One region of the Streptomyces sp. NPDC087787 genome, then DNA from elsewhere that is predicted to be linked to it. Evidence: riboswitches for the same ligand, from Rfam matches in the RefSeq annotation. Region 1 holds a riboswitch; each other region holds the start of a gene.

Region 1 (4,269 bases):
GGGGTGACCGTGGTGGCCGTTCCTTCGAGCGGCGTGACGACCGGGGCGGCTTCAACCGCGACCGGGACCGTGCGCCCCGTTCCTTCGACCGCCGTGACGACCGCGGCTCGTTCGACCGCCGTGACGACCGCCGTGACGACCGTGGCGGCTTCCGCCGGGACGACCGTCCGGCCCGGCGCGACGAGCGCGGCGGGCACCGCGGCAGCGACCGTCCGTTCAACCGCGACCGCCAGGGCGACCGCCCCGGCTTCCGCTCCGGCGGTCACGAGCGTCCCTACGGCCGCCGTGACGACCACCGCAGCGGCGGCGGCTCCTTCGGCCGCCGCGACGACAAGCCGCGCTGGAAGCGCAACGGCTGACGCCAAGTGATTCACCCGCAGGGCCCGTACGACTCCGGTCGTACGGGCCCTGCGGTTTTCGCGCCGGCCAAAAAGGGATCTTCTGACCCCGGCCGTCACCCGGTCACCACCGATCACGCCGAACTTCCGGCCTGGCACCCCCGATACCCGATCGGCGACGGGCCCTCCTCCCGCTATGCTCGGGTAAGCAACATCGCCCGGGCCCTTAGCTCAATTGGCAGAGCAGTGGACTTTTAATCCATTGGTTGTGGGTTCGAGTCCCACAGGGCCTACCGGCGCCCGCGCCCTCGGAACCCCCGCCGACCTGGTCGGACGGGGGTTCCGTCGTTGGTGGGTCAGCCGTGGGCCCGGGATTCTCCAGGTGGCCCGAAGGGCGGTGCCCACCTGGTCCGTCGGTCACACTGGGGGCGAGCCCGTCGCCGAGAGAGAGGGCGTCGATGCCCCACCCGTACGTCCTGCTGTCCGCCGCCGTCTCGCTCGACGGCTACCTGGACGACACCGGCCCCGAGCGCCTGCTGCTCTCCAGCCCCGCCGACTTCGACCGGGTCGACGAGGTGCGGGCGTCGTCCGACGCGATCCTGATCGGCGCCGGCACCCTGCGGGCCGACAATCCGCGGCTGCTGGTGAACTCGCCCGAGCGGCGGGCCGCCCGCCGCGCCGCCGGGAAGCCGGAGTACCCGCTGAAGGTCGCGGTCAGCGCCTCCGGCGAGCTGGACCCCGAAGCGCCCTTCTGGCACACCGGCGGCGAGAAGGTCCTCTACACGACCGACGAGGGCGCGCTGCGGCTGCGGCGTACGGGCCTGGCCGCCGACGTCGTGCCGCTGGGCGCCGAACTCGGCTGGCCCCGGCTGCTCGAGCACCTGCACGACGTGCGCGGGGTGCGCCGGCTCATGGTCGAGGGCGGCGGGTCCGTCCACACCCAGCTGCTGCGGCAGCAGCTCGCGGACGAGGTGCAGCTCGTGCTCGCCCCCCTGTTCGTGGGGGACCCGGACGCGCCCCGGCTGTTCGGGCCGGGGGCCTACCAGGGCGGGCGGCTGCGGCTGGTGGAGACGCGGACCATCGAGGACGTCGTCCTCGTGCGCTACGAGCCCACCGCTCCCGGCACCGCCGGCCGCGCCGTTCCCGCGGACCGGCACTGGCTCCGGATCGCCTGCGAACTGGCGGCCCAGTGCCCGCCGTCCCGGACCGCGTTCAGCGTGGGCGCCGTGGTGGTCGCCGCCGACGGGACCGAACTCGCCCGCGGGTACTCGCGGGAGGGGGACGACCCGGTCGTGCACGCGGAGGAGGCGGCGCTGGCCAAGGTCGACCCGGCGGATCCACGGCTGCCGGACGCCACGGTGTACAGCAGCCTGGAGCCGTGCGCCCGCCGCGCCTCCCGGCCGCGTCCGTGCGCCCGGCTGATTCTGGACGCCGGGGTGCGGCGCGTGGTGACGGCGTGGCGGGAGCCGGACACGTTCGTCGAGGGCGCCGACGGAACCGGGGTGCTGGCGGCCGGTGGCGCGGTCGTCGTCGTGGTGCCGGAGTTCGAGGAGAGGGCCACGGAACCCAACCGGCATCTGCTCGGCTGAGAGGTTGGTGCGAGCGGCCTTCCGGATGGCATATACTGGTGTCACAACGACGCGGGGTGGAGCAGCTCGGTAGCTCGCTGGGCTCATAACCCAGAGGTCGCAGGTTCAAATCCTGTCCCCGCTACTGAAGGCTCAGGGCCGGAATCCGATTCATGGATTCCGGCCCTGAGTGTTTTCGCTCCTCCACGGGTGCTCGTCTCAAGAGCTCCGGAAAGTGCGGTCAACTCGCCCGGTTTTCGGTGCTCATGGACCGTAAGGTCGGGCCGGAAGGTTGAGTGATCAAGCCGAACGGCTTGGAATCAGGGGCCCGCGTCTATTAACGTTCGATAACGCAGCACGGTCGTCCCAGCCGTCACAAGAGGCGGCTCCGTGCGCGCACGCCGAATCCCGCAAGGGAACCGGGGAACCACCTACTTGGGGTGAATCGAGCGTAACCGCCGTATGAACACGGCTTGTTTACGCGCGTAGGAGACCTTCCCGCTCCGAACCCGTCAGCTAACCCGGTAGGCGATGCGGAAGGAAAGGAGTGCGCCTTCGTGGCGTCCAACCCGCCTGCTCCGGAAGCCCCGTTCGCGCCGAGCCGCCAGCACGGCGAGACCTTCGGCTACGACAGCCGACGCGCCGATGAGGGCCCCTGGGAGGAGTGGAACCCGAGCGCGGAGTCCATCCGTCCCGTCCGTGGCCGGCACCGCGTCGCCAAGCAGCGCGGCGGCGGGCTCGCCCGCAGCTCCACCGTTCTCGGCGTCGGTGTCATCGCCGCCGTCGGCGCGGGCGGCATGGCCAGTGCCAACAGCGCCAAGCCGCCGGTGTCCATCTCGCTGCCCGACCTGCCGTCCGTGGGCTCCCTGTTCGAGGACGGCTCCGACGCCGCCCCCGAGGGCTCGGCGACCGCGCTCAGCGGCATCGGCGTGACCGCCGCCGAGACCGGGCAGGGCACCTCGGACGCCGGCGAGGTGCTGCGCAACCGGATCATGGCGCAGGCCGAGCAGCAGCAGGAGCAGATCGAGGCCAAGGCCCAGGCGGACGCCCAGGCCGCTGCCGCCAAGAAGGCCGCCGACGATGCCGCGAAGGCGCGGGAGACGGCCGAGGCCGAGGCCGCCGCCGCCAAGAAGAAGGCGGAGGAGGAGGCCGCGCGGAAGGCCGAGGAGGCGCGGCTGGCCGAGCTGGCCAAGCAGTACACGCTGCCCACCTCCTCGTACACGCTCACCTCTTCCTTCGGCCAGGCCGGCTCCATGTGGTCCTCCGGCTACCACACCGGCCTCGACTTCGCCGCGCCCACGGGCACCCTGCTCAAGGCGATCCACACCGGCACCGTCACCGAGGCCGGCTGGGCCGGTGCCTACGGCTACCGCACGATCCTCACCCTCGACGACGGCACCGAGCTCTGGTACTGCCACCAGTCGTCGATCAACGTCAGCGTCGGCCAGCAGGTCAGTACGGGCGACGTGATCGGCCGCGTGGGTGCCACCGGCAACGTCACCGGGCCCCACCTCCACCTGGAGGTCCACCCGGGCGGCCAGTCCACCGGGATCGACCCGACGGCGTGGCTGCGCGACAGGGGCCTCACCCCCTGACCGACACGGACCGGTCCCACCGCCGGCGAAGCCGTGGGGCTTGTTCGCGACCTTCGCGGCCGGACGCGGCCTGTCCGGAAGGGCCGCTCCGGCACGTTTGCAACCTGACCTGGCTCGTCGCACAGCCGACGGTGGCCGCCCCGATCGCCTCGGCGCGGACGGTGGAACAGCTCCCGGCGCTGCTCGGGGTCGCGGAGCTGCGGCTGACGGAGGAGGAGCTCGGGAAGCTGACGCAGGGGTCGGCGTGACTCCCGTCCCCGGGGGCCGCTACGACGGGGTCCGGTACGGGTTGTACGAGGGATACGGCACCGCCGGACCGTGGGGATACGGGGTCACCGGCCCGTACGCCGGACCGTGCGGATACGGCGTCGCCGGCCCGTACGACCCGTACCCCGGTGGCCGCGGGTGCGCCCCGCAGGCCCCCTGCATCCCGTGGACCCCGTGCACCGCGTACCCCGGCCAGGGTGGCGCGGCGATGGGCGTCGTCATCCTGGCCGCGTGGTCCAGGGCGGGCTGCGCCACCTCCCGTCTGCGCCACAGCTCGTGCAGCAGTTCCCGCTCCCGTACGGCGAAGTCGGCCCCGGCCCACCCCAGGTGCCCGCGGTGCCGGAGGAACGCCAGCGAGGTCGCGTACGCCTCGTACTGGGCAACCGTCCGCGCCGCCTGCCTGCCGAGGTGGCGCCGCGCGTGGTCGCGGGCCAGTCGGCGCGCCCGCATGGAGGCCAGGGCGAACGGTTCGGCCGGGTTGAGCCATCCCGCGGCCGTGTA
Region 2 (4,269 bases), on a different contig from region 1:
CGGTGTTGCGCTGTCACCGCCCCGGCCAGCAGGTCGTCGCCGTGGAGGTGCTGCTTGACGCGCCCCTGGAGGCGGAGCCGGCCGACCTGGACGGCGTGGCCACGATCATGGCGCGGGCCTTCTCCGAGGGCACCGACAAGCACTCCGCCGAGGAGTTCGCCGCCGAGCTGGAGCGCGCGGGCGCCACCCTCGACGCGCACGCCGACCACCCCGGCGTACGGCTGAGCCTGGAGGTCCCGGCCTCGCGTCTGGCCAAGGGGCTCGGCCTGCTGTCCGACGCCCTCAGGGCGCCCGCGTTCGCCGACTCCGAGGTCGAGCGGCTGGTGCGCAACCGGCTCGACGAGATCCCGCACGAGCTGGCCAACCCGGCCCGCCGCGCCGCCAAGGAGCTGTCCAAGGAGCTCTTCCCGGCCGACTCGCGCATGTCGCGTCCCCGCCAGGGCACCGAGGAGACGGTCGGCGCCATCGACTCGGCTGCCGTCCGCGCCTTCTACAACCGGCACGTGCGTCCGGCCACGGCCACCGCCGTGGTCGTCGGCGACCTCACCGGAGTCGACCTCGACGAGCTGCTGGGCCGGACCCTGGGCGCCTGGTCCGGCGCGCCCGCCAAGCCGCGGCCCGTGCCGCCGGTGACCGCCGACGACACCGGCCGCGTCGTCATCGTGGACCGGCCCGGCGCCGTCCAGACGCAGCTCCTCATCGGCCGCATCGGCCCCGACCGGCACGCCCGCGTGTGGCCCGCCCAGGTGCTCGGCACGTACTGCCTCGGCGGCACCCTCACCTCCCGCCTGGACCGCGTCCTGCGCGAGGAGAAGGGCTACACCTACGGCGTCCGGGCGTTCGGCCAGGTGATGCGCTCGGCCCCCGACGGGTCGGGCGCCGCGATGCTCGCCATCAGCGGCTCGGTCGACACCCCGAACACCGGCCCGGCCCTGGACGACCTGTTCACGGTGCTGCGCAAGCTCGCCGCCGAGGGCCTCACCGACGCCGAGCGTGACGTCGCCGTGCAGAACCTCGTCGGCGTGGCCCCGCTGAAGTACGAGACGGCCGCCGCCGTGGCGGGCACGCTGGCCGACCAGGTCGAGCAGCACCTGCCCGACGACTACCAGGCGACGCTCTATCAGCAGCTCGCCGCCACCGGCACGGTGGAGGCCACCGCGGCCGTCGTCAACGCCTTCCCGGTGGACCGTCTCGTGACGGTCCTCGTCGGTGACGCGGCGCAGATCAAGGAGCCCGTCGAGGCCCTGGGCGTCGGCCGGGTCACCGTCGTCGAGGCCGAGTAGGGGTACACCCGGCCGCCGCCGTGCGCGGCGACCGGCACACACGCGCGTGGGGCCCTGGTGACCGAAGCGTCACCAGGGCCCTGTGTTGTCCGAGTGTGGTCCGAATTGATGGGGAGAGCGCCTTTCGCCCTGTGGTATGCGCTACAAAACTTCTGATCCGTTTGGGAATTGAAAGCGGCCCCGCTTAGCGTCGGTCCGGCTGTTCGTCGGGCAGTGCGCCGCGTCCGCGGCACCGGACAGTCATCGCCGAGTCCCCGTACGGCGCGAGCCAGGGGAGCCGGGGACCCACCGTCCCTGGGGTGAATCGGACACCCGCGCGCGATGCGTAGGGGGCCGTAGGAGACCTTCCCGCTCCGAACCCGTCAGCTAACCCGGTAGGCGACACGGAAGGAAAGGACCCACGTCTCCATGGCGTTCACCCGCGCCGCCGGGAAGCACCGGCGGCCGAGCCGGATGCACCGCACCACCGCCCACGCTGCGGGCGTCGCGGCCCTGGCCACCACCGGTGCCATCGGCACCCTCGCCGCCCCGGCCCTCGCGGCGGAGGCTCCCGCCCCCGAGGACACCGGCCTCACCCCGGTCGTCACCATCGGCGACAGCGTCGCCGAGAAGATCGACGCCCAGGCCGTCGCCCAGCACCGGGCCGCCGCGCGCAAGGAGGCCGAGAAGGCCGCGCGCAAGAAGGCCGCCGAGCAGGCGGTGAAGGAGCGCGAGGCCAAGGCGCGCGCCGCCCGCGAGGCCGAGCGTGAGCGCCTCAACGCCTTCGTCACGCCGATCTCCGACTCCTACGTGTCGACCGGCTACCGGACCGGCGGCTCCCTGTGGTCCTCCGGCACCCACACCGGCGTCGACTTCCACGCCGCGAGCGGCGCCGGCGTCCACGCGGTCGGCAGCGGCACCGTCGTCGACGCCGGCTGGGGCGGGGCGTACGGGAACCAGATCGTGATCAGGATGGCCGACGGCATGTACACCCAGTACGGGCACCTGTCGTCCATCCAGGTCTCGGTGGGCCAGCACGTGATCCCCGGTCAGCGGATCGCCCTGTCCGGCGCGACCGGCAACGTCACCGGACCGCACCTCCACTTCGAGGCCCGTACGACCCCGGACTACGGCTCCGACGTCGACCCCGTGGCCTACCTCCGCAAGCACGGCGTCAACGTCTGACCCGCCGCCCGGCGCACCGTCCGGCCCTCCCGAGGCCCCTGCTCCCGAGCCGGGGCCTCCGGCGTTCCCCGGCGGCCGCCACCGGCACGCCGAAGCCGTGCCACCCGTCCGGGCGGCACGGCTTCGGCGCAGGACCGTTCCTGCCGGTCAGACCGTCTCGGGAAGCTCCTCGAGCCCCTCGGCGACCAGCTTGGCCAGCCGGTCGAGCGCGGCGTCCGCGCCGTCGGCGTCGGAGGCCAGGACGACCTCCTCGCCGCCCTCGGCGCCGAGGCCGAGCACGGCCAGCATGGAGGCCGCGTTGACGGGCGTCCCGTCGGCCTTGGCGATCGTCACCGGGATGCCTGCGGCCGTGGCGGCCCGGACGAAGATGGAAGCGGGGCGGGCGTGGAGACCCTCGGCCCAGCCGACGTTGACGCGGCGCTCAGCCATGTGTTGCTGCCCTTCAGGTGATCAGGGTTGTCTAGACCAGTTTTCCACACGTGGTGCGAGCACGGAGCGGGCGTGTGCGCCGCTCCGGGTGGCGCCGGACCGCGGCCTCGGTCCGATGTGTGTCCTCCACAGACTGCCTCGCGCCGCTGTGGGACGCGAGCCGTACGCTGGGCCCCATGCAGACCTCGCCGGACCGGCACGAGTACCCCGCCCACTGGGAGGCCGACGTGGTACTGCGCGACGGCGGCACCGCACGGATCCGCCCCATCACCGCCGATGACGCCGGCCGTCTGGTCAGCTTCTACGAGCAGGTGTCGGACGAGTCCAAGTACTACCGCTTCTTCGCGCCCTACCCGCGGCTCTCCGCGAAGGACGTCCACCGCTTCACGCACCACGACTTCGTGGATCGGGTGGGACTCGCGGCCACGGTCGGCGGCGAGTTCATCGCCACCGTACGCTACGACCGCATCGGCGCGGACGGCATGCCCGCCTCGGCGCCCTCCGACGAGGCCGAGGTCGCCTTCCTCGTACAGGACGCCCACCAGGGCCGGGGCGTCGCCTCCGCGCTCCTGGAGCACATCGCCGCCGTCGCCCGGGAGCGCGGCATCCGCCGATTCACCGCCGAGGTGCTGCCGGCCAACACCAAGATGATCAAGGTGTTCACGGACGCCGGGTACACCCAGAAGCGCAGTTTCGAGGACGGCGTCGTACACCTGGAGTTCGGCATCGAGCCCACCGACCGCTCGCTGGCCGTGCAGCACGCACGGGAGCAGCGGGCCGAGGCGCGGTCGGTACGGCGGCTCCTGGTGCCCGGCTCGGTCGCCGTCGTCGGAGTGGGCCGCACGCGCGGGGGCGTGGGCCGCGGCATCCTCGACCACATCCGCGACGCAGGGTTCACGGGGCGGCTCCACGCCGTGAACCGGGCCTTCGGCGAGGACCGCCGGGAGATCGACGGGGTGCCCGCCCACCGCTCGGTGCGCGACATCGACGGTCCCGTGGACCTCGCCGTCGTCGCCGTGCCGGCCGAACACGTCCCGGACGCCGTCGCCGAGTGCGGGGAGCACGGGGTGCAGGGGCTCGTCGTGATCTCCGCGGGCTACGCGGAGAGCGGCCCCGAGGGACGCGAGAGGCAGCGCGCGCTCGTGCGGCAGGCGCGCTCGTACGGCATGCGGATCATCGGGCCCAACACCTTCGGCATCATCAACACCTCGCCGGACGTCCGGCTCAACGCCTCCCTCGCCCCCGAGCTGCCCCGGCCCGGCCGCATCGGGCTTTTCGCCCAGTCCGGGGCCATCGGCATCGCGCTGCTGTCCCGGCTGCACCGGCGCGGCGGCGGGGTCACCGGGGTCACGGGCGTGTCGACCTTCGTGTCGGCCGGCAACAGGGCGGACGT
Region 3 (4,269 bases), on a different contig from region 1:
GGCCTGCTCCAGCGCCGGGTGCGCGCGCAGCGCCGCCAGCGCCTCCGCGTGCCGGGCGTCGTCGGTCAGGTCGGAGTCCAGCAGCTCGCACAGCGCGAGGTCCTCGGGCAGCCCCAGCCGGGCCGCGCGCTCGCGCAGCCTCAGCACCGGCAGCGTGGCGATGCCCTCGCGCAGGTCGGTGCCGGGCGTCTTGCCCGACTCGTGCGAGTCGGAGGCGATGTCCAGGACGTCGTCCGCGAGCTGGAAGGCGACGCCCAGCCGTTCGCCGTACTGCGTCAGCACGTCCACGACGGTCTCGTCGGCGCCGGACATCATCGCGCCGAACCGGCACGACACCGCCACCAGCGACCCGGTCTTGCCGCCCAGCACGTCCAGGTAGTGGTCGACCGGGTCCCGGCCGTCCTGCGGGCCCGCCGTCTCCAGGATCTGACCCGTGACCAGCCGTTCGAACGCCAGGGCCTGCACCCGCACCGCCTCCGGGCCGAGGTCGGCGAGGATCTGCGAGGCCCGGGCGAACAGGAAGTCGCCGGTCAGGACCGCGACCGAGTTGCCCCAGCGGGTGTTGGCGCTGGCCACCCCGCGGCGCACGGCGGCCTCGTCCATCACGTCGTCGTGGTACAGCGTGGCCAGATGGGTCAGCTCCACCACCACGGCCGACGGCACGATCCCCGGCGCGTACGGGTCACCGAACTGGGACGCGAGCATCACGAGCATCGGCCGGAACCGCTTCCCGCCCGCCCTGACGAGGTGCTGCGCGGCCCCCGTGATGAACGGGACCTCGCTCTTGGTGGCTTCGAGCAGCCCTTCCTCGACAGCCGCCAATCCGGCCTGGACATCGGCTTCGAGAGCCTGGTCCCGCACGCTCAGCCCGAATGGCCCGACGACGGTCACGAGGGGTCTCCTGTCTGCTGGTGTCTGCTGGGATTCACACGGTTTGTCGATAGGTCGCTGCCCTCACTCAAGTCAGCGTATCCGGTCACGTTTCGATCACCGATATCGCCCACCTATACGGGCCAGGCCACATCACCCGACGTGACCACCGTCACGCGTCGGCCACATGGCCCATCCACACCCACACTCGAAGTCCGATTCACCCCTATTAGGACTTCAATTCCCTTTAGCGGTAATTGCCTTTCGAGCACACAAACCGTGAGTTGGGTCACTCCGCCCCCCCTCCACGCCATCTCTCGCACTCCTTCACATTCCCTTTACGGTCAGGGGAGTTGACCCTTGACGGACGCAAAGGATCAAGCGCCACATACGCCCCGACCAAGGTCAAATAGGGCGATGTGTGATTCAGCCACTTGTTCGGGACATGTGCTCTCGCATACGTTCCCGGCCATCGGGCGGACGCCGAATCCTGCCGCCGCCCGTAATCCCAACGACCGAATGAACCACGGCAGGAGCGGGGGACCCAGGTAAGCCGCCGGGCCGGGCTCGTACGTCCTGTGCCGTACGGAGCGCCGGAACGGCTCGGGGTGAAGCCGTGCCCTTCAGGGCGCGGCCGGGCACCTCCCCGCCCGAACCCGACAGCTCACCTCGCAGGCGACGGAGAGGAATTCCCCCATGCCTGCAAACGGTCAGCGCCGCTCTTCCCGCACCGCCCGTCTCGTCCGCACCCTCGCCGTCACCGGCACGGGCGCAGCCGTCCTCGCCGTGCCGCTGCTCGGCGCGACGACCGCGTCCGCGGCGACCCCGGCCACTGTTCACACGGCCTCGAGCTTCGGCTACCCGAACAACCTCGACGGCTGGATCCGGGCCTCCCTGGCGGTCATGGCGCAGAAGGGCATCCCGGGCTCCTACAACGGGATCCACCGCAACATCATCCGCGAGTCCTCGGGCAACCCGCGTGCCATCAACCTCTGGGACTCCAACGCCAAGAAGGGCATACCCTCCAAGGGTCTGCTCCAGGTCATCGACCCGACCTTCCGGGCCTACCACGTGAACGGGACGTCCTGGGACATCTACGACCCGATCGCCAACATCACGGCCGCCTGCAACTACGCGGCCAAGCGGTACGGCTCCATCGACAACGTCCACGGCGCCTACTGACCGGACGACGGCCGGCCCACACCGGCTGGTGCCCCGGCACTAGACAAACAGTCGTTCGAGGACGACGGCGATGCCGTCGTCCTCGTTCGACGTCGTGACCTCGTCGGCCACCGCCTTCAGCTCGGGGTGGGCGTTGGCCATGGCGACCCCCCGGGCGGCCCACTGGAACATGGGGATGTCGTTGGGCATGTCGCCGAAGGCGAGGGCGCGCTCGCGGCCGAGGCCCAGGTGTTCGGCGGCGAGCGCCAGTCCGGTCGCCTTGGTGATGCCGCACGGCTGGAGCTCCACGGTCCCGGGGCCCGACATGGTGACCGTGGCGAGGGACCCGACCGCACCGCGGGCCGCCGCCGCCAGCTCGTCGTCGGACAGCACCGGATGACGCAGCAAGACCTTGCTGATGGGCGCGTGCCACAGCTCGTCGCGCCGTTCGACCCGTACGGCGGGCAGCGCCGGGTGCGGCATGCGGTACCCCGGCTCGATGAGCGTGAGCCCCTCGGTCCCGTCCTGGTCGACCGCGGCGTACACCTCCCCCACCTCGGCCTCGATCTTGCCGAGCGCGGTCTCGGCCAGCTCCCGGTCCAGGGTGACCGACCACAGCAGACGGTCGCCGCCGGCGTCGTAGAGCTGTGCGCCCTGACCGCACACCGCGAGTCCCGTGGTGCCGAGGACGCCGAGCAGTTCCCGCACCCTCGGCGCCGGCCGCCCGGTCACCACGAGGTGCCGGGCACCGGCGGCCGCCGCCCTCGCGAGCGCGGCGAGGGACCGTTGGGACACGGTGTCGTCGCCGCGCAGCAGCGTTCCGTCCAGGTCGGTGGCGATGAGGGTGTATGCGAGGGCGGCCATGATCAGAGAATACGGATGCCCCGGCCCGCCGACTCGACCGGAGCCGGACGAACGTGCTTCGAGGGCGCCCGTTCCCCAACTTCTCAATGAGTGAGGGCTCTTGGCGCCTCCCGTCCGGATCGGGTTCCGCCTCAACCGGTCGTGCCACCCCGGCGGTTGGTCCGCCACAGCTGATAGAGGTGCCGGGCGCCCGGCCGCACGAAGCGGGCGAGCATCGTCACGAACGGCAGCGGATCGTCACCCGCGAGCCAGGCCAGCTCCGTACCGCTAGCCCTCGCCGGCGCGTGCGGTGTGGTGTAGCCGCTGCGGCGGTAGGCGAGGAGGGCGGGCAGGTCGATGTTCTCCACGACGTAGCGGTGGCCGGTGCGCTGCTCGCCCTCCGGGACGGGGCGGCCTGTCAGGTCGAGGTGCATGGCACGGACCACGTCCACGCCCGAATCGCTCTCGAAGAGCCGGAACTGCGCGCCCATGCGCGGATTGAAGTCGAGGAGCTTGTACTGCCCGTCGCGCCGGTCGAAACGCAGGTCGAGGTCGACGATGCCGGTGAAGCCGATCTGCTTGATGAACCGGGCGGCGAGATCGGCGAGTTCCGGGTTGTCGACGACGTACGCGTTCGCCGTCATGCCCGCGTGCGGCGGCCAGGAGCGGACCTTGACGCCGGTGAACATCGCGAGCGGGGTCGAGCTCCGGTCGAAGTAGGCGTGCACGATCCAGTCCTCGGCCTCCTCCCGCGGCAGGTACTCCTGGAGGATCACGCCGGGCCGCTCGCCCCAGTCGCGGGCCAGGGCCAGCAGGCCCTCGCGGCTGTTGATCCTCGTAGTGCCGTTCACCGCGGGGCTGCTGCGCCGCACGAACGCCTCGCGGTTCTTGGCCACCACCGGGAAGCGGGTCTTCTCGGCGAACGCCACGATGTCCTCGTACGACTCCGGGAACGCGGCCCTGGGGCTAGGGATGCCGTGTTCCACGCACAGTTCGTGCAGGCCCTGCTTGCTGGCCAGGCGGCGCGGCAGGCCGGCGGTGACGGGCGGGAAGAGGAAGGGGCCCTTGAGCTCCTCCTGGTGCTCGGCGATGAGGACCGCGGCCTCCTCGTCGGTGGGCACCAGGACGGCGGGCCGGCCGATGCGGCGGCCGATCCGCAGCAGACCCTCCACCAGACGGTCCGCGCCCTCCGTTCCCCTGGTCGGCCAGACGAACGCGCGTTTGAGATAGCGGGAGGACGCCGCCGGTGTGTAGGCGTCCTCGGTGATCGCGTACATGGGCACACCCAGACGGCCCAGGCTGCGGATCGCGCCCACCCCGCCGTGGTGCAGCGGGTAGTCGCCGAACTTCACGATCAGGCCCGGCACCTCGCGGTCGGCCCGGAAAGGCACACTG

What was found. A riboswitch is a leader RNA that binds a small molecule or an ion and turns the genes downstream of it on or off. The one in region 1 is predicted to bind cyclic di-AMP.
Region 2: it holds a riboswitch for cyclic di-AMP, as region 1 does, so the genes downstream of both, ACIOWN_RS17840 (M23 family metallopeptidase) here and ACIOWN_RS11415 (M23 family metallopeptidase) in region 1, are expected to answer to the same signal.
Region 3: it holds a riboswitch for cyclic di-AMP, as region 1 does, so the genes downstream of both, ACIOWN_RS23810 (transglycosylase SLT domain-containing protein) here and ACIOWN_RS11415 (M23 family metallopeptidase) in region 1, are expected to answer to the same signal.

What each region holds. Positions count from the first base shown of each region.
Region 1 is NZ_JBIUVQ010000005.1:366,620-370,888, forward strand. Features, by position in the region: gene ACIOWN_RS11395 (DEAD/DEAH box helicase) at 1-359, shown strand, start outside; tRNA gene ACIOWN_RS11400 (tRNA-Lys) at 559-631, shown strand; gene ACIOWN_RS11405 (dihydrofolate reductase family protein) at 797-1,927, shown strand; tRNA gene ACIOWN_RS11410 (tRNA-Met) at 1,978-2,051, shown strand; cyclic di-AMP (ydaO/yuaA leader) riboswitch at 2,296-2,452, shown strand; gene ACIOWN_RS11415 (M23 family metallopeptidase) at 2,464-3,501, shown strand; partial or broken gene ACIOWN_RS11420 (aldo/keto reductase) at 3,606-3,749, shown strand; gene ACIOWN_RS11425 (PrsW family intramembrane metalloprotease) at 3,769-4,269, opposite strand, start outside.
Region 2 is NZ_JBIUVQ010000010.1:109,680-113,948, forward strand. Features, by position in the region: gene ACIOWN_RS17835 (pitrilysin family protein) at 1-1,283, shown strand, start outside; cyclic di-AMP (ydaO/yuaA leader) riboswitch at 1,518-1,679, shown strand; gene ACIOWN_RS17840 (M23 family metallopeptidase) at 1,692-2,447, shown strand; gene ACIOWN_RS17845 (HPr family phosphocarrier protein) at 2,595-2,876, opposite strand; gene ACIOWN_RS17850 (GNAT family N-acetyltransferase) at 3,053-4,269, shown strand, end outside.
Region 3 is NZ_JBIUVQ010000015.1:138,287-142,555, reverse strand. Features, by position in the region: gene ACIOWN_RS23815 (polyprenyl synthetase family protein) at 1-891, opposite strand, end outside; cyclic di-AMP (ydaO/yuaA leader) riboswitch at 1,374-1,561, shown strand; gene ACIOWN_RS23810 (transglycosylase SLT domain-containing protein) at 1,567-2,052, shown strand; gene ACIOWN_RS23805 (HAD family hydrolase) at 2,092-2,895, opposite strand; gene ACIOWN_RS23800 (ATP-grasp domain-containing protein) at 3,027-4,265, opposite strand.